DNA from 2 places in the Novosphingobium mangrovi genome. Region 1 is predicted to be linked to the other one. Evidence: riboswitches for the same ligand, from Rfam matches in the RefSeq annotation. Region 1 holds a riboswitch; the other holds the start of a gene.
The links. A riboswitch is a leader RNA that binds a small molecule or an ion and turns the genes downstream of it on or off. The one in region 1 is predicted to bind cobalamin.
Positions count from the first base shown of each region.

Region 1 (10,982 bases):
CGGGCCGACATGATCCGCTTTGGCATCGTCACGCCCCGGCACAATGTCGTCCAGGTGCCGGGTTCGGGCGTCGATCTGGAGCGGTTCGTACAGGCCCCGCTGCCACGCCAGGGCCTGCGCTTTCTGCTCATCGGCCGGCTGATGCGCGACAAGGGCGTCTACGAGTTCCTCGAGGCCGCAGCCCGCATCAAGGCGGACCATGGCGACTGCGAATTCTGGGTGCTGGGCCATTATGAGCGCAACAATCCGACCGGTATCGACGAGGAGGAATGCGCCCGGCTCGCCCGGCAGTATCCGGTGACCTTCATTCCCGGCTGCTCGGACGTGCGGCCCTATCTCGAGGCCTCCTCGGTCTTTGTCCTGCCCTCCTTCTACCGTGAGGGCCTGCCGCGCACTATCCTGGAGGCGATGGCCACCGGACGCGCGGTGATCACGACCGACATGCCCGGGTGCCGCGAGCCGATCGTGGAGGGCGAGAACGGCTATCTCGTTGAGCCCCGCGATGCCGAGGCGCTGCGCGCGGCCATGATGCGCTTCGTTGAGGAGCCAGAGCGCGCCGCGACCATGGGCGCAAGGGCACGTGACCTGGCCGAGAAGGTCTACGACGTGCGCAAGGTCAACCACCAGCTGCTCGAGGAAATGGATCTGCTGCAGGCGCCCTGGCGGGCCGAGCCGGAGGCGCCGGAAGTACGGAGGGGCATTTGCGATGCTGCTGCGTCAGGGGGGGCGACAGGTCCCGTGCCGGTGCGGTCCGAGCCGGACACGGTGAGCGAGCCGCGCAAGGTGGCGCACTGATCTCCTGCGGTGATGCCGCGGCGAGAAGAGGGAAAGCGGGAGGAGGTGATGGGGGTGCGGGCAGTCGTGGTTGGTGCCGTAGGGAGCACGCAGGTGCTCCTGGAAGAATTGCTCGGGGCGCCCGGCTGGCAGGTGCCGCTGGTCCTAACCCTGCCGCCAGCTCTTCATGGGCGGCACTCCGATCTGGTGGACCTTGCTCCCCTTGCCGGGGATCTGGGAGCCCGGCTGGAGCATGCGGCGCAAACGAATTCTGCAGAAACCCTGACGATGGTTCGCGCTGCCGCACCCGACTACGTCTTCGTCGTGGGCTGGTCGCAGATCGTGGGAGAGGCGTTCCTGTCCATCGCGGCCTCGGGCACGATCGGGTATCATCCCGCGCCCCTGCCACGCCTGCGCGGCCGGGCTGCAATACCCTGGACCATCCTTCTGGGCGAACCGATCTCCGCGTCCAGTCTGTTCTGGATCGGGGAGGGCACCGATGATGGTGACATCCTGGCCCAGAAGTTCTTTCACGTCGCGCCCGACGTGACGGCGCAGCAGCTCTATGACCAGCACATGGACGCTCTGCGCGCGATGCTGCGGACATGCCTTGCGCAGTTGGCCTCGGGCACCGCGCCGCGCGAGCGTCAGGACGCGCGCCTTGCGACCTGGGCGGCGCGGCGGACCCCCGCCGATGGCCGTATCGACTGGCGCGCCGATGCCACCCGGATCGACCGGCTCGTGCGCGCGGTGGGACGCCCCTATCCCGGGGCGTTCGCCATGGACGGACCGCACCGGTTGACCGTCTGGAGCACCCGTCTGTGCCCGGACGTCTGGCGCTACCACGCCTTGCCCGGGCAGGTCCTCGGGATCGAGGACGGGGTCTTGCGGGTCATGACGGGCTCGGGTCCGATCGACCTCGTCGAATGGGAAAGCGCGAGGGGCGCGCCTCCCAAGTTGCACGGTATCCTGGAGGCCTAGATCATGTCGCTTGCGCATTTCGGGAAGGTTCTGGTCGTGGCACCGCACCCCGACGACGAGATACTGGGGTGTGGCGGGACCATGGCCCGTCTCGTTCAGGAGGGGCACGAGGTGGAGGTGTGCCTCGTCACGCGAGGCCGGCCTCCAGCCTTCGATGAGGAGGGGGTTGCCCGCGTCATGGCCGAAATGGAGCAGGCCCATGCGCACCTTGGTGTTTCGCGTGTGCACCGTCTCGATTTTCCCGCTGCACGGCTCGATACGGTTCCGGCCTGGCAGATCAACCGGGCGATCGGCGAAGTGGTGGAGGAGGTCGCCCCCGATACCCTGTTCCTGCCCTTCGTCGGCGACATCCATCTCGATCACCAGATCGCCTTCCTGGGAGCGATGGTCGCGGCGCGACCACGCAACGCGGGCGTCCCCAAGCGCATACTGTGTTACGAGACCCTGTCCGAGACGAACTGGCTGGCCGCGCCCGTGACGCCGGCCTTCGTGCCGAACTGCTACATCGATATCGGCGCGACGCTCCAGCGCAAGCTTGATGCCTTCGCCCTGTTCGAAAGCCAGCTCAAGCCGTTTCCGGACGAGCGTTCGCTCAAGACGATCGAGAGTCTGGCGGTGGTACGGGGCTCGACGGTCTTTGCACAGGCTGCGGAGGCGTTTGTTGTCGTGCGGCAGATTGAAGGACGTTTGTAGGTCAGGCGCGGGCAATCGGATGGGCACGCGAAGCCCAGACGAATCGCCGAGTCGTTTCCTTCGGGTGTCAAAACATTTCCAAAAGGGTATCCTATTCCCATCTGAATCTGAGGTATTTTACGTATTTATACGGCAGTTGTATAAATAGGTCGACTTGCTGTTAACTATGTGGTTTACTTATTCTCATGAAGTGCAGTCGCAAGATGACGTAGTGTAAAAAATAATATACAATATCTGTGCTGGCCGTGTGATGCGCCCAGATTGCCTCGACAAGGTCTCTGCGTTTGGACAGAGACATGTGGGGAGGGGCAGATATTATCTTCTTGTGCGTCAAATCTTGCTTGGTTTTGTAATTTTCATGTCTGTTCAAGATTTGAATGGATTATGAAGGCGCAAAATTTTCAAGTGCGGTCTTGGGTCGTCCGTATTTCCATCTTAGGGAGAGAAAGACGATGACATCTCTAGATTCCGTAGTGGATGTTTCCATAATTGGTTTTACTTCACTTATTCGTGAAGGTATTGGGAAGATACTTGAGGGAAGCGAGTTCGCTTGTGCGAAATGCTTTTCCTCATGCCAGGATGCGCTGTCCGACGAACAGGCGTCGAACCTCGATCTGGTCATTCTCGACCTCGCCGTTCTGGAAGGCGACATCGATAATCTTCACCCCTTGAAGGAGCGCTTTCCCGGTCTTCGCATCGCGGCGCTCGTGGACAGCTTCAACTTCGGTCAGATGGTCGATGCCTTCAATCGCGGTGTCGATGCTTACCTCCTCAAGGAGATCGCCTCGGACCCGCTGCTGGGGTCGCTGCGTCTCGTCCACCAGGGGGAGAAGGTCATGCCCACGGCGCTGCTTGAACATCTCGCGCACAAGCGGCCGCTGATCGAGGGGGAGGCCGAGATCAAGGTCGAGCTGGGCGAACTGTTGTCCGAACGCGAGATCGATACGCTGCACTGCCTGGTGATGGGCTATCCCAACAAGGTGATCGCCTATCGTCTCGATATCAGCGAGGCGACCGTGAAGGTTCACGTCAAGGCGATCCTGCGCAAGCTCATGGTCCAGAACCGCACCCAGGCCGCGATCTGGGCGGTCAACCAGGGGGTCGTCCTGGCCAATGGGCGCTTCGCCGATGCGGAGCCCGGCGAGGTCGTGCCGTCCGAGGATGCGACGCCGCCGCTGGTGGCCATGGCGCACTGAAGGGGCGCAAGGCCGTCAGGCCCTTGCGGGTTGCAGCGTGCGACCGGTGCCGTCGGCAGGACTGTCGGCACCGGCGCGCGTTGCGCTTTTCTGGAATAGGAGCGCCGTCGCTTCCGGGGCGGATGCGAAATAGAGGTGCATGTAGGTGGCGGTGAGACGGCTGCTGGCAAACACGCCTTCACCGGCGCGGCCGCGTGGTGAGCGCGATTGCGCGATTGGTGACAGCGGCGTTTCCATGGTGGAGTAATGGAAAGTGTGGCCGCGCAGGCTCCCGCCCTTGAGGGTGACCTCCTGAAGACCAAGGGCGGCGAGGCGCGGTTGCAGCGCTGCGTGGCCGGGCAGCAGTCCGGCCATCGCGACAGGTGCGCTTTCACGCGGGGCGAGGGTGTCCAGGCAGAAGAGCATGCCGCCGCATTCGGCAAGGATGGGCTTGCCTGCATGGTGGTGGCGGCGGAGGTCCGCGATCAGGGATGTGTTCGCGGACAGGCGCTTGGCGTGAAGTTCGGGGTATCCACCCGGCAACCAGACCGCATCACAGACGGGAAGCGCTGTGTCCTCCAGTGGCGAAAAATAGGAAACCCGTGCGCCGAGCGCTTCGAGGCAGGCAATGTTGGCGGGGTAGATGAAGCCGAACGCGGCATCGCGGGCGACGGCGACCGTGTGCCCCTCCAATGCGCGCGCGGAGACTGGTCGCGGGGCGGGCGGCGTGAAGGTCACGGCTTCGGGTAGCCAGTCGGCGCCGTCCGGGAGGCTGGTCGCGGCCCGGTCAAGGCGCGCGTCGAGATCGGCGATCTCGTCGGCCTGGAGAAGGCCGAGGTGACGCTCGGGAAAGGCCAGGTCGGGATCGCGCGCCAGCGCGCCCAGCCAGGCGATGCCTGCGGGCAGGCTCTCTTCGAGCATCTCACCGTGGCGCGCACTGCCGACCCGGTTGGCAAGGACGCCCAGTAGGCGCGTGTCGCTGCGATAGCTCGCTAGCCCCAGCACCAGTGCGCCGAAGGTTTGCGCCATCGCCGACCCGTCAAGCACGGCCAGCACCGGCAGGCCGAAGCGGGCGGCAAGGTCGGCGGCGCTCGGGTCTCCATCGTAGAGGCCCATGACCCCTTCGACGAGGATCACGTCGGCGTCTCTGGCGGCCTCGTGCAGCAGGCGTCGGCATTCCTCCTCTCCGACCATGAACAGGTCGAGCTGGTGGACCGGCGCCCCGCTCGCGCGTTCGAGGATCATCGGGTCGAGGAAATCCGGCCCGCACTTGAACACGCGCACGCGCCGCCCGGCACGCCGGTGGCGGCGGGCGAGGGCGGCCGTCACCAGTGTCTTGCCCTGGCCCGAGGCCGGGGCGGAGACGAGCAGGGCGGGGCACTGCGCGCTATCACAAGCGGGGCCGCAGGGGCTCACAGGTCGATCCCGACCTGCGCGCGCACGCCCGCGCGAAAGGCGTGCTTTTCGTCGCGGATGGCGCTGACCGTGTCGGCCAGTTCGAGCAGTTCCTCGTGCGCGGCGCGGCCGGTGATCACCACGTGCTGCATGGGGGGGCGGCCCCGGATCGCGGGCAGGATCTCGTCCAGTTCAAGGTAGCGATAGGTCACGAGATAGGTCAGTTCATCCAGCACGACCAAAGAGATGTCGGGATCGGCCAGCGCGGCCCTGGCCTTCTCCCAGCCCGCCCGCGCGGCGGCGATGTCGCGTGCGCGGTTCTGGGTTTCCCAGGTGAAGCCCTCGCCGCAGTTCTCCCAGGTGACGCCCTCCTGGCGCGAGAGGAAGGCGCGTTCGCCCACGTCTTCCTTGCCCTTGATGAACTGGAACACCGCGGCCTTGCGGCCATAGCCGAGCGTGCGTGCGACCATGCCGAAGGCGCTGGAGCTCTTGCCCTTGCCGTTGCCGGTCAGGACGAGCACCAGGCCCTTGTCGATTTTGGCCGCCGCGATCCGCGCGTCGACCACCTTCTTGTGCTTTGCGGTGCGTGCCTTGTGGCGGCGCTCCTCCTCGCTCAGCGTGGCGGTTTCGCTGGGACTGTCGCTCACCGTGCGGCCCCGCGGCGCAGGTCGGGGCGCGCGCTCAGCGTCAGCGCCCAGAGGGCTGCGGCAATACCGCTCCAGGTCAGCGAGGCGACCAGCGCGCGCGGGAAGTAGCGTGCGAAGCGGGGCGCGAATTCGGCCAGCGTCGGGTCGGGATAGCGCCCGCCCAGGAAGTAGAACCCGCCGCTTGAGCACAGATGCGCGACCACCGTTGCGCCGCCGACGAGGAGGGCCATGATGGGAAGCGAGGAGAGGCGCTCGGGCAGGTTGGCCGCAAAGCGTCCGGCCATCCACATCGCCGCGTAGGCGGGGATCAGCATGGCGTAAGCGGGCGTGTAGCAGAAGTCCGAGACCCCCAGCACCGACATCGAGACGACGTCAATCGCATAGGCAAGGCCGAACAGGCCCGCAAAGCCTGCCGCACGGCGCACGAAGTAGCCAAGGACGAAGAAGCTGGCGAGCGCGGTGCTGGGCACATGCTCCATGTGGGTGAGCGCGTGCGAGCGGGTCAGCAGCATGACAGGGGCGAGGATGGCGAAGATCGTCCACTGGAAGCGGGACGAGGAAAGGGCAGGCGAGCGGTGCATGCGAGGTATCTCCTTGCGGAAAAAGGGGAAAGGTGCGTCGGCGCGCGCCCGGACGAGGGCACGGCCACGGGAAGCCCACGGAACGGGCCCTGGCTGGAGACCAAAAAAGGAGGTTCAGCAGTACGGCATGGATCACAGGCTCCCTTCGACGCGACACACGAATGTCGTCCGCCAAGGGATCTCCCCGCAGTGTGCGAGGCCCTCGTCCGCCCGGTTCATCCCGCCCGCGCGAAGAACGACGGCATCGGGCCGGTTTCCTGACTTCCCGGTTCACAGCGCGTCTTCGCCGCCTTCTCGGGAGATCCCTCCCAATGGCACCTGGCGATGCGCTCCCCGGTCACAGTTGCGGGAGCAGTGCCGGCCCAGATCGCCCTCTGGCGACCTTTCCGGACTTCCCGATTAAGCCCTCTCGGGCACCCGTTGCGCCCCCACGATTAGGCGAGCATGGCCTTTCCCGCAAGCATATTGCACTTGCGCAGCGGGCAACGGAGCTATAGTTCGCGGGCCCAAGCGACAGGTTCCCCGCAAGGGGATCAAAAGGGAACCGGGTGCAAGACCCGGGCTGCCCCTGCAACTGTAAGCGGCGAGCCATCCGGCCAATCTGCCATTGGGACATGTGTCCTGAGAAGGCGGCCGGAGCGCCCTGACCCGCGAGCCAGGAGACCTGCCTGACGCCGTCGTTCTTCATCCGGGCAGGGTGCACCGGGTGTTCGAGGGCCGCGCCGTCACTGGTCAAGGTCATCCCTCGCGTAGCGACAGCCACCGCCTTGCCGGATGCGATCCGGGCAGGGGGCGTCGGGTCGTGCGCTCTTCTCGCAAGCAGAAGACCTGCGATACGGCGGTTCCTTGCCACAACGGAGCGCAAGCGGCGGGCAAACCGTTGTTTGCATGAAGGGAATTGTCCCGCCCGTGTTGAAGCTTCCTTATCTGGCCGGCGTTTCGGCCCTCGTTGTTCCGCTTTCCGTCCTCGCGCCTTCCTTCGCCCATGCGGACGAAGCCCCTCCAGGCACGATCTATGTCAGCGCGCTTCGGACGCCGGTCGCGGCCGAACGGGTTTCCTCCAGTGTCACCGTGCTTGATGAAGAGGCTATCGCGCAGGCTCAGACCTTCTCTGTCACCGATATCCTGCTGCGTACGCCCGGTGTCTCGATCTCGCGCAACGGGGGCTACGGCACCAGCACGAGCCTGCGCATTCGCGGCGCCGACGATGGCACCACGGTCATGGTGATCGACGGCATGCGCCTGTCCGATCCCTCCTCGACGGCGGGCGGCGTCAACGTCTCCAACCTGTTCCTCGACGATGCCGAGCGCATCGAGATCCTGCGCGGGCCGCAGTCGATCCTATGGGGCAGCAACGCGATCGGCGGTGTCGTCAATGTGACCACGCGGCAGGCGTCCGAACCGCTCGAAGGCAGCTTTGCCGCCGAGGCAGGTTCGAACCAGACCGTCTCGGCCCGCGCTGGCGTGGGCGGCACGAGCGACCTTGTCGACTGGCGCGTGGCGGGCTCCACCTTCCGCACCGACGGCATCTCGGCCCGTTCGAGCGGGACCGAGGACGATGGCTACCGCCGTACCTCGGCGAGCGGTTCGGCTCGCTTCAAGCTGGCCCCGGATGTCTCGCTGGACCTGCGCGGCTATTGGTCGGATGCGCGTTCGGAGTTCGACGGGTCATCGGGCGATACCTATGCCTTCGGCACGACGCAGGAATGGTCGGGATATGCCGGGCTCAACTTCGGCCTGTTCGATGGGCGCCTCGTCAACCGGCTCGCGGTGACGCAGACGACCTCGGATCGTGAGAACTTCGATCCCGAGCGTGACATTCGCCAGATCACCTTCGACGCGCATGGCCGCCTGCGCCGCTTTGAATACCAGGGCACCTTCACGCTGAACGAGGCCGTACAGGTCCTTTTCGGCGCCGAGCGCGAAGAGCAGCGCATGACTACCGCGTCGCCGGGCAACAACCTCGTGGCCTATGAGCTGACGCGCCACGCGGTCGATACCGACAGCCTCTACGGCCAGCTGCGCGTGACACCGCTCGAGGGGCTCACGCTCGATGGCGGCGTGCGCTACGATCACCAGTCGCGCTTTGGCGGCAACACGGTGGCAAGCGCGGGCGCGGCCTACTCGCCCAACGATGGCGTAACCGTGGTGCGCGCGAACTATTCTGAAGGCTACAAGGCGCCTTCGCTGTACCAGATGTTCTCGGCCTACGGCGTCGCCGATCTCGAGCCCGAGCAGGCCAAGGGCTGGGAAGTCGGGATCGAGCAGGGGCTGGGCGAAATCCTGCGCGCCTCGGCCACCTGGTTCGAGCGGCGCACGACCAACCTCATCAACTTTGCCTATTGCCCGAGCGGCGCCGACCAGCCCGAAGTCTGCTACATTCCGGGCACCGACACCACGCGCTTTGGCTACTACGCCAATGTCGACAAGGCACAGGCCAAGGGACTGGAGCTGGCCGCGACGGCGCGCCTGGGCGTCTTCTTCGCCGATGGCAACTACACCTGGACGAATGCCGAGGACCGCACGCCCGAGGCTTCGACGTATGGCCGCCAGCTCGCCCGCGTGCCGCGCCATACCGCCAATGTCGAGGGAGGTGTAGACATCGCAGGACTTCGGGCCAGTGTGGCTGCGCGCTATTCGGGCAAGACCTTCACCAGCGCCAGCAGTTCGACCGTGCTCGACGATTACTGGCTGGTCGATCTGCGCGCGCAGATGGAGGTCACGCCTGGCCTTACCTTCCAGGCCCGCGTCGAGAATGTCGGCAATGAGCGCTACGAAACCGCGAGCGGCTACGGGATGCTGGGCCGCACGGTCTACGCCGGTATCCGGAGCCGTTTCTGATGCTGCGCGCGCTGGAGGGAGATGGGGCGGGAAAGACGCAGGTGGTGGTCTGCTCGACCTGCCGTCATACGTCCGAGGCGCGCGAGGACGGCGAGGGGCTGCGCGGCGGCGCGCGCCTCGCTGCGGCCTTGCGCGAGGTGAAGGCCGCCGAGGAGGGCTTCGCCGGGGTCGAGGTCCAGGACATGCCCTGCCTCTTTGCCTGCAAGCGTTTCTGCACCATCCACATCCGCGCGCCCGGCAAGGTCGGCTACGTGCTGGGCGACTTCTCGGCCGACGCCGAGGCCGCCCGCGCGATCCTGACCTATGCAGCGGCGCACGCCGAAAGCGAGGAGGGCGTCGTGCGTTACGCCCATTGGCCGGACGGCGTGAAGGGCCACTTCATCACCCGCACCCCGCCCGAAGGATACCTGTGCACATGAGCCTGTTCGAGAACCGCGACGTTTTTCTGGCCGCGCTCGCGGAGATGCCCGGGCCCGATGCCGGGGCTGTCGCAGCCGCGCGCGCCCGACAGGCCCAGCTGACCAAGCCCACAGGATCGCTGGGACGGCTGGAGGACATCGCAGTCTTCATGGCCGGATGGCAAGGAGCCGAGCGCCCTCGGCTCGACACGGTACAGGCGGTGGTCTTCGCCGGAAACCATGGTGTCGCGGCGCGCGGGGTCAGCGCCTTCCCGGTCGAGGTGACCGCGCAGATGGTTGCCAATTTCGCGGGCGGCGGGGCGGCGATCAACGCACTTGCGGGTGCGTGCGGGGCGGACCTTTCGATCGTCGCGCTCGATCTCGACCGTCCGACCGGCGACATTGCCTGCGAACCGGCCATGGACGAGGCGGACTGCCTGGCCGCGCTGAACGCGGGCGCAAATGCCTTGAAGGAGGAGGCCCAGCTTCTTTTCGTGGGCGAAATGGGCATCGCCAACACGACCCCTGCCGCCGCGCTTGCGGCGATGGCGTTCGATGGGGAGGCGGCCGACTGGTGCGGGCGCGGCACTGGCCTCGATGCAGCAGGTGTTGCGCGTAAGGTCGCCGCGGTCGAGGCCGCTCTGGCGCTCCATGCCGGGGCCTGCACCGATCCCTTCGAGACCCTGCGCCGCCTTGGCGGGCGTGAAATCGCCGCGATGGCAGGTGCCATGCTGGCCGCGCGCATGCAGCGTATTCCCGTGCTGCTCGACGGCTTCATTGCCTCGGCATCAATCGCGCCGCTGGCTGCGGCTTTTTCGGACTTTCCCGACCACTGCCTGGCCGCGCACCGTTCGGCTGAAGCGGCGCATGGGCGCTTGCTGGACCACCTCGGACTGGAGCCGCTGCTCGCGCTGGAGATGCGGCTGGGTGAGGGCTCGGGCGCGGCGGTGGCGGTGCCGCTGGTGCGCGCCGCGCTTGCCGCGCACGGTGAGATGGCGACCTTCGCCGAGGCCGAGGTGGCCGCCGGGAGCGCATGAACGTGCGGCGGATCCACCTTGTCCGGCACGTCCCTCCGGTGAGCCCGGGACTGCTGTGGGGGCATGGCGACGTGGCGCCCGCCGTGGTTGATTGCGCCGCGCTCCAACAGCGCGTGCAGGAGCTTGCGCCGACGCGGCTGGTGAGCTCGGACCTTGCGCGCGCAATGCTTCCGGCACAGCGAGTGGCCAAGAGGCTGGGGCTGGAACTGGAGACCTGCCCGGGCTGGCGGGAGCTCGATTTCGGAGCATGGGACGGCCTTGCGCCCGAGGCCATCGATGTTGAGGCCCTGACCGCCTTCTGGGAAGATCCCGAGGCAAACCCTCCTTCCGGCGGCGAGCGCTGGTCGCAGCTTTGCGCCCGCGTTCGGACGGGGCTGGCTGCTCTGGAGGACGGCGCGCTGGTGGTGACACATGCAGGCGCAATGCGCGCCGCGCTCTCGGTTCTGACCGGGCTCGACCA
Region 1 is NZ_JALHAT010000010.1:126,497-137,478, reverse strand. Features, by position in the region: gene MTR65_RS08390 (glycosyltransferase family 4 protein) at 1-795, shown strand, start outside; gene MTR65_RS08385 (methionyl-tRNA formyltransferase) at 844-1,755, shown strand; gene MTR65_RS08380 (PIG-L deacetylase family protein) at 1,759-2,448, shown strand; gene MTR65_RS08375 (LuxR C-terminal-related transcriptional regulator) at 3,117-3,644, shown strand; gene MTR65_RS08370 (cobyrinic acid a,c-diamide synthase CobB) at 3,660-5,039, opposite strand; gene cobO (cob(I)yrinic acid a,c-diamide adenosyltransferase) at 5,036-5,665, opposite strand; gene MTR65_RS08360 (hypothetical protein) at 5,662-6,246, opposite strand; cobalamin riboswitch at 6,477-6,682, opposite strand; cobalamin riboswitch at 6,745-6,932, shown strand; gene MTR65_RS08355 (TonB-dependent receptor plug domain-containing protein) at 7,156-9,087, shown strand; gene MTR65_RS08350 (DUF1636 domain-containing protein) at 9,087-9,506, shown strand; gene cobT (nicotinate-nucleotide--dimethylbenzimidazole phosphoribosyltransferase) at 9,503-10,522, shown strand; gene MTR65_RS08340 (histidine phosphatase family protein) at 10,519-10,982, shown strand, end outside.

Region 2 (10,982 bases), on a different contig from region 1:
ACCGCATGATCAACACGCCCGAAAAGGCAATGGCGTTCATGACCGGCTTCACGCCCGCACTGCGCAAGACGCAGGACCGCGAGGCCGCACTGCTGCTCGAGGCTGCCAAGGCCGATGGCGTGACCACGCTCCAGCCCTGGGACTGGACCTATTACGCCGAGAAGGTGCGCAAGGCGAAGTACGACCTCGATGAAAGCGCGATCAAACCCTATTTCGAGGTTTACAACGTGCTGGAAAACGGCGTGTTCTACGCCGCGAGCCAGACCTATGGCATCAGCTTCGAGCGCCGCACCGACATCCCCGTCTACCACGAGACGATGCGCGTCTACGAAGTGACCGACAAGGACGGCAGCGCGCTCGGCCTGTTCTACTTCGACCCGTTCTCGCGCCCCTCCAAGCGCGGCGGTGCGTGGATGAACAACTTTGTCGAGCAGTCCGACCTTCTCGGCAACACGCCTGTCATCACCAACACGCTCAACATTGATCCGCCTGCCGAGGGTGAGCCGGCGCTGGCGAGCTGGGACAACGTGACCACGATGTTCCACGAGTTCGGCCACGCGCTCCACGGCTTCTTCGCAAGCCAGACCTACCCGGCGCTCTCGGGCACCAACACCGCGCGCGACTTCGTGGAGTTCCCGAGCCAGTTCAACGAGAACTTCGCGACCGTTCCCGAAGTGCTGGCCCACTACGCCAGGCACTATGAGACCGGCGCACCGCTGCCCGAAGGTACGATCGACAAGATCAACGCGGCCGCCAAGTTCAACCAGTCGGTCGGCTTTGGCGAGACGCTGCAGGCAGCCATGCTCGACATCAAGTGGCACACGCTGAGCCCCGAGGAAGCGGCGCAGGACCCGATGGCGTTCGAGAAGCAGGCGCTCTACTCGATGGGCCTTCGCACCGATCTCATCCCGCCGCGCTACCGCACGCCGTACTTCCGCCATATCTGGGACAACGGCTATGCCTCGGGGTACTACTCGTACATCTGGACCGAACTGCTCGCCCACGATGGCTGGGACTGGGTCGCCAAGCATGGCGGCATGACCCGCGCCAACGGCGACCACATCCGCGAAAGCTTCCTGGGCCAGGGCCATTCAAAGGACCTCGACGTGCTCTACCGCGACTTCACCGGCCACGATCCCGAGATCGAGCCGATGCTCGAGGCACGGGGCCTGTCGGAGAAGTAAGACACCGCATCCGCCACGAAACGAAAAAGGGGCAGAAGGCGCCAAGCCTCCTGCCCCTTTTTCGTGTGTCCATGCCCGCCTTCCCGCGGGCGGATCACCTAGTCGAGAATGCGCATCCCCCGCTCGCTCGCTGGCGAGGGCGAGGCGATCGAAAGCGCACGTTCGCCCGGATCGCCCAGCCACTGCGCGCGGCACTTCCAGATGCGGCTGACAATGTCGCGGGTCAGCGCGGTCTCGGGCGGCCCGTCGGCAACGACCTCGCCCTTGTCGAGCACGACCACGCAATCGGCATGGTTCATCGCGGTGGCAAGATCGTGGAGAACCAGCACCACGCCCCGCCCCTGCTGCGCCTGCTGGCGGAAACGGCGCATCAATGCGGCCCCGTGCCCAAGGTCCAGGCTGGCGAGCGGCTCATCGGCCAGAAGCCAGCCGGGCTGGGTCGCCAGCACGCGTGCCATGAGCGCCCGCGCCCGCTCACCGCCGGACAATCGCGAGACCGGACGATGGCGAAGCTCTTCCAAATCCATCGCCGAAATCGCGTCCTCGATAGCCTGCGCATTTTCCCCGGCAGGCGCATCGCTCCAGGGTAGACGGCCCAGGGAGACGAGCACTTCCACCGCCACGTCCCAGGCGACGTCGGGGGCCTGGGGCAGATAGCCCAGCCACTGCGCTCGCTCGCGCGGGGACTTGAAGCGCATGGGCCGCTCCCCCAGCATGACCCGGCCCGAAGTGGTCTCCTGCAGGTCCGCAAGACAGGACAGCAGCGTCGACTTGCCCGCCCCGTTGGGTCCGCAGATCGCGGTGATCATGCCGCGGCGGCACTGGATCGAGACATCGCGCAGGCGCTCGCCCACGCTGAGGTTTTCCGTCGCCAGGCTCACCAGCTCAGTCCTTTACGCATGCGCAGCAGCAGGACGAGGAAGAAGGGCGTTCCCAGAAGGCTGAGCGCGATGCCCAGACGCAGCTCTCCACTGGCAAGCGGGAGAATACGGCACAGGCAATCGGCGACCAGCAGCAGCAGAGCCCCCGCAATCGCACTCGGCACCAGCAGCGAACTCGGCCGCCGGTCGGTCAAGGGGCGCACGAGGTGGGGCACCATGAGCCCCACGAAGCCGATGATGCCGGCCACCGCCACCCCTGACCCAATGATGAGACCAACCCCGGCGATGATCTGCAGCTGCAGGGTCAGCGGATCGACACCGAGCGAACGGGCCGCCGCTTCGCCCAGCGTCAGGGCATCGAGGCTGCGCCGCGCGGCGTAGATCGCCGTCGCACCGGCGAGGGTACAGGGCACCGCGATCCAGACTTCGCGCCAGGACCGGTCCGCCAGCGCCCCCATCATCCAGGTGACGATCTCGGTCATGGCGAAGGGTGAGGGCGAAAGACTGATGGCCAAGCTCATCAAGGCCCCAGCCAGGCTGGAGACCATGAGGCCCGCCAGCGTAAAGAGGGCCACCCCGCCCCCGCGCCCGGCAATGAGGGCGAGCAGCAGCATCGCCCCCGAAGCTCCCAGCAGCGCGAATACCGGGAGCAGCCAGGGCGAGGCCGCGTAGCCGGTCCAGAAACTGAGCACTGCGCCCAGCGCCGCGCCCGGCGCAATGCCGAAGAGCCCCGGGTCGGCGAGCGGGTTGCGCAGGTAGGCCTGCATCGCCGCCCCGGTGAGCCCAAGCCCGGCCCCCAGCGTGACGGCCAGGACCGCGCGCGGCAGGCGCAGGTGCATGAGGATGAGCGAGGCGTTGTGCGTCTCGGGCGCAAGCGGGTTGATCCATACGCGCCCCGCCAGAAGCGAGAGCGGCACGACAAGGGCAAGCCCGAGGAGCAACAACAGGTTGAGGCGAAGCTGGGTCATGTGTCCTTCTGCACAAAGCCCGTTGTGTGCTCCGCGTCCTCTGCGCCTTCGCGCGTGTCCACGTGACGGCCAAGCCAGGCCCGGCGCGCGCGGCCCAGCCGGTCGAGCAGACGTGGCACGGTCGGCCCGCCACACCAGATCAGCGAGCGCGAGAGCGGGACCCGCAGCGTGTCCTTCATATCGGCCAGAACCGGGTGATGGAGCATGCGGTCCTCCTCGGCAAGAGGATTGCCGACCGCGAAGATAACGCGGGGTGGATCCGCAAGCACCTGTTCCAGAGGCAGAAACTCAGCCTGCCCAAGACCGCGTGCGCCCGCGCTGTTGACGAATCCCGAATGTTCAAGAAGGTCCACAACCAGGGTGTCGTTGCCCGCAACCAGCCCCGCCGATTCCCAGACCAGCGAGGGCACCGGGGGCCAGCCCTCCGGCGCGGCGTTGCGCCTGAGCGCGTCGTCAATCCGCGCGACAAGCCGTTCGCCTGCCGCCTTATCCCCGCTCAGCTTTGCCAACATCCGCACCTGCTCGCGCGCGCCCTCCACGTCCGAGACGATGGGTTCAAGGACGACCCGGATGCCCAGGTCCCGCAGCGCATTGGCCGTCGGCGGGGCCAGGAAGCTCCCTGCCACCACCACATCGGGGGCGAGCGCGGCCACCTCCTCGACCGAGCCCGAGACCCCGCGGTAGCGCGCGGCAGCCTCCAGCCCCATCGAAGTGCTGGAGGGATCGTGGCTGTAGCCGGAAATCGCGAGCAGCTGGCCGGGCGCGGTAACCTCGGCCAGGATGGCATCGGTGCAGGGGTTGAGCGAGACGATGCTCGGTCGCTCTTGTGCCGATGAAGCCCCTTCCCCCTGCTCCTGCGGACGTGCGGGCGCGCCGCTGCACGCGCTCAGCAGCAAGGTGCCAAGGAGCGCGCAGCCCGCGCGCGCCATAGCGGCACGCCAGGAAGCAGGGGGAAAGGCGCAGGTCACATCTTCACACGCACACCCGCATAGGCCGAGCGGCCCGGCGTGCCGTAAGTGCGCACCACTTCGTAGTGCTCGTCGAAGAGGTTCTCCATGCGCGCGAAGACCTCGACGTTCTGCGTGACCGCAAACGAACCGCGCAGGTTCACCACGGTGTTGCCCTCAACGTAGTAGGTCTGCGCAGCATCGTCCCAGCGCGCACCGCCCACGCGCAGCTCCGCGCCAAGGCGCAGACCGCCCTGGCCATTGACGTCCCAGCGCTTGTCGAGGCTCGCGGTCATGTTGCTCTTGGTGCGGCGCGGCAGGCGCGCGCCGGTCAGCGTGTTGGTGGCATCGAGGTAGGTATAGGCCAGGTTCATGTCGAAACCCTGCCAGTCGATCACCTGCATGCCCAGTTCCACACCCTTCGCCCGCGCCCGGCCAATGTTGTAGTAGTTCCACTGAGCCAGATCATAGTCGATCATGTTCTTGGTCTTGCGATCGAAATACGTGACCGAGAAAAGCCCGGCGCCGCCGGCGAAGGGCTGCTCCACGCCGACATCCCAGCTCTTGGACGTCTCGGCCTCCAGCGCGCGGTAGCCCGCGTTGGTGTAGAGCTGGTAGAGCGAGGGCGCCTTGAAGCCTTGGCCGTAACTCGCGCGCACGACCGGGCCATCCTCGCCCGCGAAGGCATAGGCGCCGTTGACGGCAAAGGTGGTGCGGTCGCCAAACTGCGAGTTATCGTCGTAGCGAAGCCCACCGTTCAGCGTCAGCCCCGCGACCGGACGCAGCGTCAGGTTGGCAAAGAAGCTGTCGATGGTCATCGAATCGTTGGAATCGTAAGTGTCCGAGAAGTCCTGCGTCTCGGTCTCCGCGCCCAGCAGCAGCGTCACCGCCTCGATCGGCGTGAAATCGACCTGGCCTTCGAAGCGCTCGTTCTTGCCGTTGGTCTCATAGGGGCCCCAAGCCGCGTCGTCGGAGATGCGGCGGGTATCGACCACGCCATAGCCCACACGGGCATGAAGGCGATCATCGAGCCCGTCATACCGGATATTGGCATAGCCGGTGAGATCGCGCTTGAACCCGACATTGAGCGCGTCCGCGCCGGTGTTGTCGTAGTCGTAGTTGGCGCGGGTCCAGAAGGTACCGCCGTCGATGGACAGGCCCTCGGTCAGCTCCAGCTGCGCGCGTGCGTTGAGGCTCTTGCTTTCAAAGCCGTCCTTCTCGGTGCCGCCACGATCCTCGTTGAAGGCGGAATAGCCGTCGCCCTTGAGCCAGTTGCCGCCCACCGTCAGGCCGACCGGACCGACCAGGCCCGCTGCCGAGGCCGAGACCTGGCGGCGATCACGCCAGCCGTATTCGGCGCTCGCGCGGCCGTGCCACTGCTCGTCGGGACGCTGGGTGACAAGGTTGATGACACCGCCAATGGCCCGGCTGCCATAGAGCACGCCCGAGGAGCCGCGCACCACCTCGACCCGGTCGAACTGACCGATGGTGAGCGCGCCGAAGTCAAAGCCGCCGCCCACGTCGCCCGGATCGTTGACGCGCACGCCGTCGATCAGGACCAGGCTCTGCGCGTTGTCGGCACCGCGGATGAACACGCTGGAAGGCTGGCCGAAGCCGCCCGAGTTGGTGACCTGCAGGCCCGGCAGGCGCGACAGCACTTCGCTGGCGGTGGTCGCCTGGGTGCGCTCGATGTCCTCGCGCGTCACCACGCTGACCGACTGGCCGACCTGGCTCAGCGGAACTTCGGTGCGCGTCGCGGCGACCACGATCGTCTCGTCGAGCGGCCCGGCCTCGGCGGCCTGCGCACAGACAGGTGCGAGGACCACGCCCAATGCGGCGCCCACGAAATAACGGCTCTTCATGTCATACCCCTTCCGGAACCCCCTGAACGTGTGGCCGTTCATGGCGGAAGGATCGCGCCGGTCCCGAAGTGGCGCCCCATACCGCTGCCCACCGGTCCCCTCGCCCGGTTTGCAAACGACGACCCCGGGCAGGTCTCCTGGCTTTCCGGATCGATGCATCCCCGTCCGGCCTTCCCGATTGCTCAGTGGCGCGAATGGAGGGGATGCTCCCCGGTCACAGTTGCGGGGGCAGCGCCGGAGTTGCAACCGGCTTCCCTCTTAGGCCTGCCCCCGCGTCCACGCGGGCAGGCAACCCGTGGCGTGCGCGCGGCCTTTAGGTGCGCTATGGGGAAATTGCAACTCAAAGACCTCTCGCCCTGCAATCATTGCGCTCTGCCATCTTGGCAGGTTGCAGAGGCTTTCTTAAAGCCTTTGCCCTTACCTTGGCGAACCTTGATGTATGTACCGAGGTGGGACGCGGCTCACAGTCGTGACGGCGCCCCACGATGCTTGACGTATAGAGAGTGCCGCCAACGCTCGTGCCCCTGTCCGATATGGGGGGTGGGCGAACCAAGGATCCGGACCAAAACCCCATGTCGCGCGTGCCTGCCCTGCCCGATCTTCGCGATGGCCGCCCTGCCGACTTCCAGGGACGCTTTGCCCGCAAGCGCCGGTCCCGCGGAATCATCGGCCGCACCGCCGCACCGCGCCGCGCCTACACCAGGCGGATCGGAACCGCACTCACGATGGCCGCCCTCACCGCCTTCGCCATGCCCGGCACCTGGGAACGCTTCCGCATCGCCAACGCGGCCACCCAGCACCACACGCCCGATCCCATGCCGTTCGAGCAGGCGGGAGCCAGCTTCCCGGGCTCGGCGTTCTACTATCTCGAAGCGGACAAGGCCGCCCAGGGTGAAGGGCTGACAGGCACGATTGTCGGGCACGCCATCGGGCAGAGCCCTACAGCGCAGGCCCTCCACGTCCTCGACCTACCCTTCACCAGTTCGCCGACCGACCGCGCCCGCGCACTGCAATGCCTGACCAGCGCAATCTACTACGAAGCCGCGAGCGAGCCTGACGCCGGACAGCGCGCCGTCGCCCAGGTCGTCCTCAACCGCCTCGCCCACCCCAGCTACCCCGACACCGTGTGCGGCGTCGTCTATCAAGGGTCCGAGCTTGGCACGGGCTGCCAGTTCTCTTTTACCTGCGACGGCTCGCTGTCCCGCCGCCCCGCAACCTACTTCTGGAACCGGGCCGAAGCCGTGGCGAGGGGCGCGCTGTCGGGCGAAGTCTATGCCCCTGCCGGGCTCGCGACCCATTACCATACCCTCCAGGTGGCGCCGTACTGGACCTCCAGCCTTCAGCCCCTGACGACCATCGGCGCCCATCGGTTCTACAGCTTCAAGGGCGCAGCCGGCCGTGCGGCCACGTTCCGCTACCTCTATGCGGGCATGGAACCGGCGAATGAACCGCACAGGCCCGCGCCCACCGCCCTGACGCTCGCCTCCGACGCCCAAAACGATCCGGCCGCGATCCAGCAAGCCTTCGAGGACATCGCGAGGGCGCTCGCCGCACAGCCGGCGGTTGGCACACCGGGGAGCGCAACCGTTTCTGCGACGACGTCCCCGTCTGCCCCGGCGGCCGACGGACTTCCCGCAGGTGCCCGCGTGCGCCCCGAATACCGCAACTCGGGCCGCTGGATCGAACGCGGCCGCAGCACCACTGAGGCCCCTGACACGCCGTAAACCATTTGGAAACCATAGCCCCACACAAAGACTTAGCGCCTTGAGTGATAGGGATTCTCTCACGGGCCCGCTCTTACGGAGCAGAGGAACCGGACTCTGGAGAAACGGAAAGGCCTCGACCACACAATGGCAATACGCTTCGCAGCTGCGAAAGGACGAGCCATCCCCTTCCTCGAGCGCATGCAATGCGTCTCGGCCCCGCTCGACAGCATCAACGACAACGCCGACCGCAAGTGCCGCTCAGGCTCGATCGACGTCTCGATCGTCTCGCGCGAGATCGACCCGAGCCCCGCTCCTGCCAACGACGAAGTCCTTCTGACCGAGGCCCTTCAGCACTTTGCCCGGCACGGTCTGTCCGCAGCCGAACATGCCCGCCACAACGCCCAGGCCGCGCGGCTCGTGGGGGACACGCGTTCGTGTACCTGGTGGATTTCGATCTGCCGCCAACTCGACCGCCGCATGGCCGAACAGTTCGAAAGCCATCTCGCCACCGGCTTCTGAAGCCTTCCGGCAAACCGCCCCACCCAAGCCCCTTTGCCTCATGGCCGAGGGGCTTTTTCGTGTGCCTGCACGATGGGCGCAAAGCAGCAGATCGACGCCACGGGGCGACTCGGATCATCCGTCTTGCGAGCATCGCACAAGCCCTGCACACTTGCGCAACGAACCTGCACTAAACCGGACCGCCGAGGTCATCCGGCAGCGACTGCACTGCCCGCCCGGCCTACGGAAACCCGCCGAAATACGTTCACAAAACCGCAGCAACACGCCTTAATGCAATTGCGAACTATTATCACAAAAACCTCCGAATTCGGCGGTTCTCGCGCCCTTTCACGGTTGCAATGTCCCCCCGAGAGGACTAGGGCCGCGATTGCAAGTACCCGGTGCCTGCCTTTCGCGGGATGAAGCAGGCTCCCTTTTCGTCCGTCAATCCCGCCTTGGGAAGGACAAGCACGCATCATGGCACGTAAGAAGATTGCCCTCATCGGCGCCGGTAACATCGGCGGCACCCTCGCGCACCTCGCGGCGCAGAAGGAACTGGGCGACGTCGTCCTGTTCGACATCGCCGAAGGCATTCCGCAGGGCAAGGCACTCGACCTGTCGCAGTGCGGTCCGGTTGAGGGCTTCGACGCCCAGATCACCGGCACCAACGACTACGCCGACATCGCAGGCGCCGACGTCATCATCGTCACCGCTGGCGTGCCCCGCAAGCCGGGCATGAGCCGCGACGACCTGCTGGGCATCAACCTCAAGGTCATGAAGGCCGTGGGCGAAGGCATCAAGGAGCACGCTCCGGAAGCTTTCGTGATCTGCATTACCAACCCGCTCGACGCGATGGTCTGGGCGCTGCGCGAATTTTCCGGCCTGCCCCACAACAAGGTCGTCGGCATGGCTGGCGTTCTCGACTCGGCCCGCTTCTCGACCTTCCTCGCCTGGGAGTTCGGTGTCTCGGTGCGCGACGTCACCTCGTTCGTGCTCGGCGGCCACGGCGACACGATGGTCCCGGTTGTCGACTACTCGACCGTCAAGGGCATCCCCGTTCCCGACCTCATCAAGATGGGCAAGACCACCCAGGAGCGCATCGACGCCATCGTCAAGCGCACCGCGGGCGGCGGCGGCGAGGTTGTCTCGCTGCTGAAGACCGGCTCGGCCTTCTACGCTCCGGCGGCTTCGGCCATCTCGATGGCCGAGAGCTACCTGCTCGACCAGAAGCGCGTCCTGCCCTGCGCCGCCTTCCTCGAAGGTCAGTACGGCGTTGACGGCATGTACGTCGGCGTTCCCGTCAAGATCGGTGCCGAGGGCGTTGAGGAAGTCATCGAGATCGCTCTCGACGACACCGCCAAGGCAGGCCTCCAGGTCTCGATCGACGCGGTCAAGGAACTGGTCGCGGCCTGCAAGGGCATCGACGAAACGCTCGCCTGAGCAAATACACTTGTGTGTTGCGGACCGGGTCCTCTGGTCCGCAGCCCACATTACTCCTAGTACACCGGACCCCGACCTTTGAGGTCGATCCAGCCCAGGAACAGGAATAACCCTATGTCCATTCTCGTCGACAAGAATACCAAGGTCATCACGCAGGGTATGACCGGCAAGACCGGCAGCTTCCATACCCAGGCCGCGCTTGACTATGGCACCCAGATGGTTGCCGGCGTGACCCCCGGCAAGGGCGGTACCGATCACCTGGGCCTGCCCCAGTTCGATACCGTTGCCGAGGCCAAGGCCGTCACCGGCGCCAACGCCTCGTGCGTCTATGTTCCGCCCTCGGGCTGCGCGGACGCCATCCTCGAAGCCATCGATGCCGAGATTGAACTGATCGTCGCCATCACCGAGGGTGTTCCCGTGCTCGACATGGTTCGCGTGAAGCGCGCCCTTTCGGGTTCGAAGTCGCGCCTCATCGGCCCCAACTGCCCTGGCCTCCTCACCCCCGGTGAGTGCAAGATCGGCATCATGCCCGCCAACATCTTCTCGAAGGGTTCGGTCGGCGTGGTCTCGCGCTCGGGCACGCTGACCTACGAAGCCGTGTTCCAGACCACCAACGCGGGCCTTGGCCAGACCACGGCTGTCGGCATCGGCGGCGACCCGGTCAACGGCACCAACTTCATCGACGTCCTCGAGCTCTTCCTCGCCGACGACGAGACCAAGTCGATCATCATGATCGGCGAAATCGGCGGCTCGGCCGAAGAGGAAGCTGCACAGTTCCTCAAGGACGAAGCCAAGCGTGGCCGCAAGAAGCCGATGGCCGGCTTCATCGCGGGCCGTACGGCGCCTCCGGGCCGCCGCATGGGCCACGCTGGCGCGATTGTCTCGGGCGGCCAGGGCGGCGCCGAAGACAAGATCGCGGCGATGGAAGAAGCCGGCATCCGCGTGGCCGCCAGCCCCTCGCTCCTCGGCGAGACGCTGGTCGAAGCCATCAAGGAAGTGGCCTGATCCTATTCCCGGTGGAGGCAGCCTCTCGGTTTTTCCGGGGTGCCGCCTCCACACGGCAACAAACACAAGGCGTCCAAACGCCGACAGAACTGTAATCCCACTGCCGCGCCTTCCTCTCCGGCCCCCGACAGTGTCCCAAAACTATTCCTCCATGCGCCGCAGAGACGATACTGGCGTGAAAAGGTGATTCCATGGGCGACGAAAGTTTCGAGTTCACCCCCGATACGGGCCTTGACGGCCCCCAGCAGGGACCCAGCTGGCAGCGCAAGAACTGGCCCCTCGTCGGCGCCGAGTTCGAAGACGACCTGACCCAGGGCCTCGATCCTTCCGCTCTGCGCATGGCTGTCGAGAAGGCCGCCGGCAAGGGCGGCGCGAAGGTCGACCAGAAGAGCATCGACCAGGCCGCTGCGGACTCGATCCGCGCCATGATGCTCATCCGCACCTACCGCGTGCGTGGCCACATGGCCGCCAACCTCGACCCCCTCGGCCTT
Region 2 is NZ_JALHAT010000002.1:74,116-85,097, forward strand. Features, by position in the region: gene MTR65_RS01550 (M3 family metallopeptidase) at 1-1,184, shown strand, start outside; gene MTR65_RS01555 (ABC transporter ATP-binding protein) at 1,283-2,065, opposite strand; gene MTR65_RS01560 (FecCD family ABC transporter permease) at 2,062-3,033, opposite strand; gene MTR65_RS01565 (ABC transporter substrate-binding protein) at 3,030-3,962, opposite strand; gene MTR65_RS01570 (TonB-dependent receptor domain-containing protein) at 3,998-5,842, opposite strand; cobalamin riboswitch at 5,953-6,154, opposite strand; gene MTR65_RS01575 (cell wall hydrolase) at 6,415-7,566, shown strand; gene MTR65_RS01580 (hypothetical protein) at 7,693-8,067, shown strand; gene mdh (malate dehydrogenase) at 8,524-9,486, shown strand; gene sucD (succinate--CoA ligase subunit alpha) at 9,601-10,491, shown strand; gene MTR65_RS01595 (2-oxoglutarate dehydrogenase E1 component) at 10,683-10,982, shown strand, end outside.
Region 2: it holds a riboswitch for cobalamin, as region 1 does, so the genes downstream of both, MTR65_RS01570 (TonB-dependent receptor domain-containing protein) here and MTR65_RS08360 (hypothetical protein) in region 1, are expected to answer to the same signal.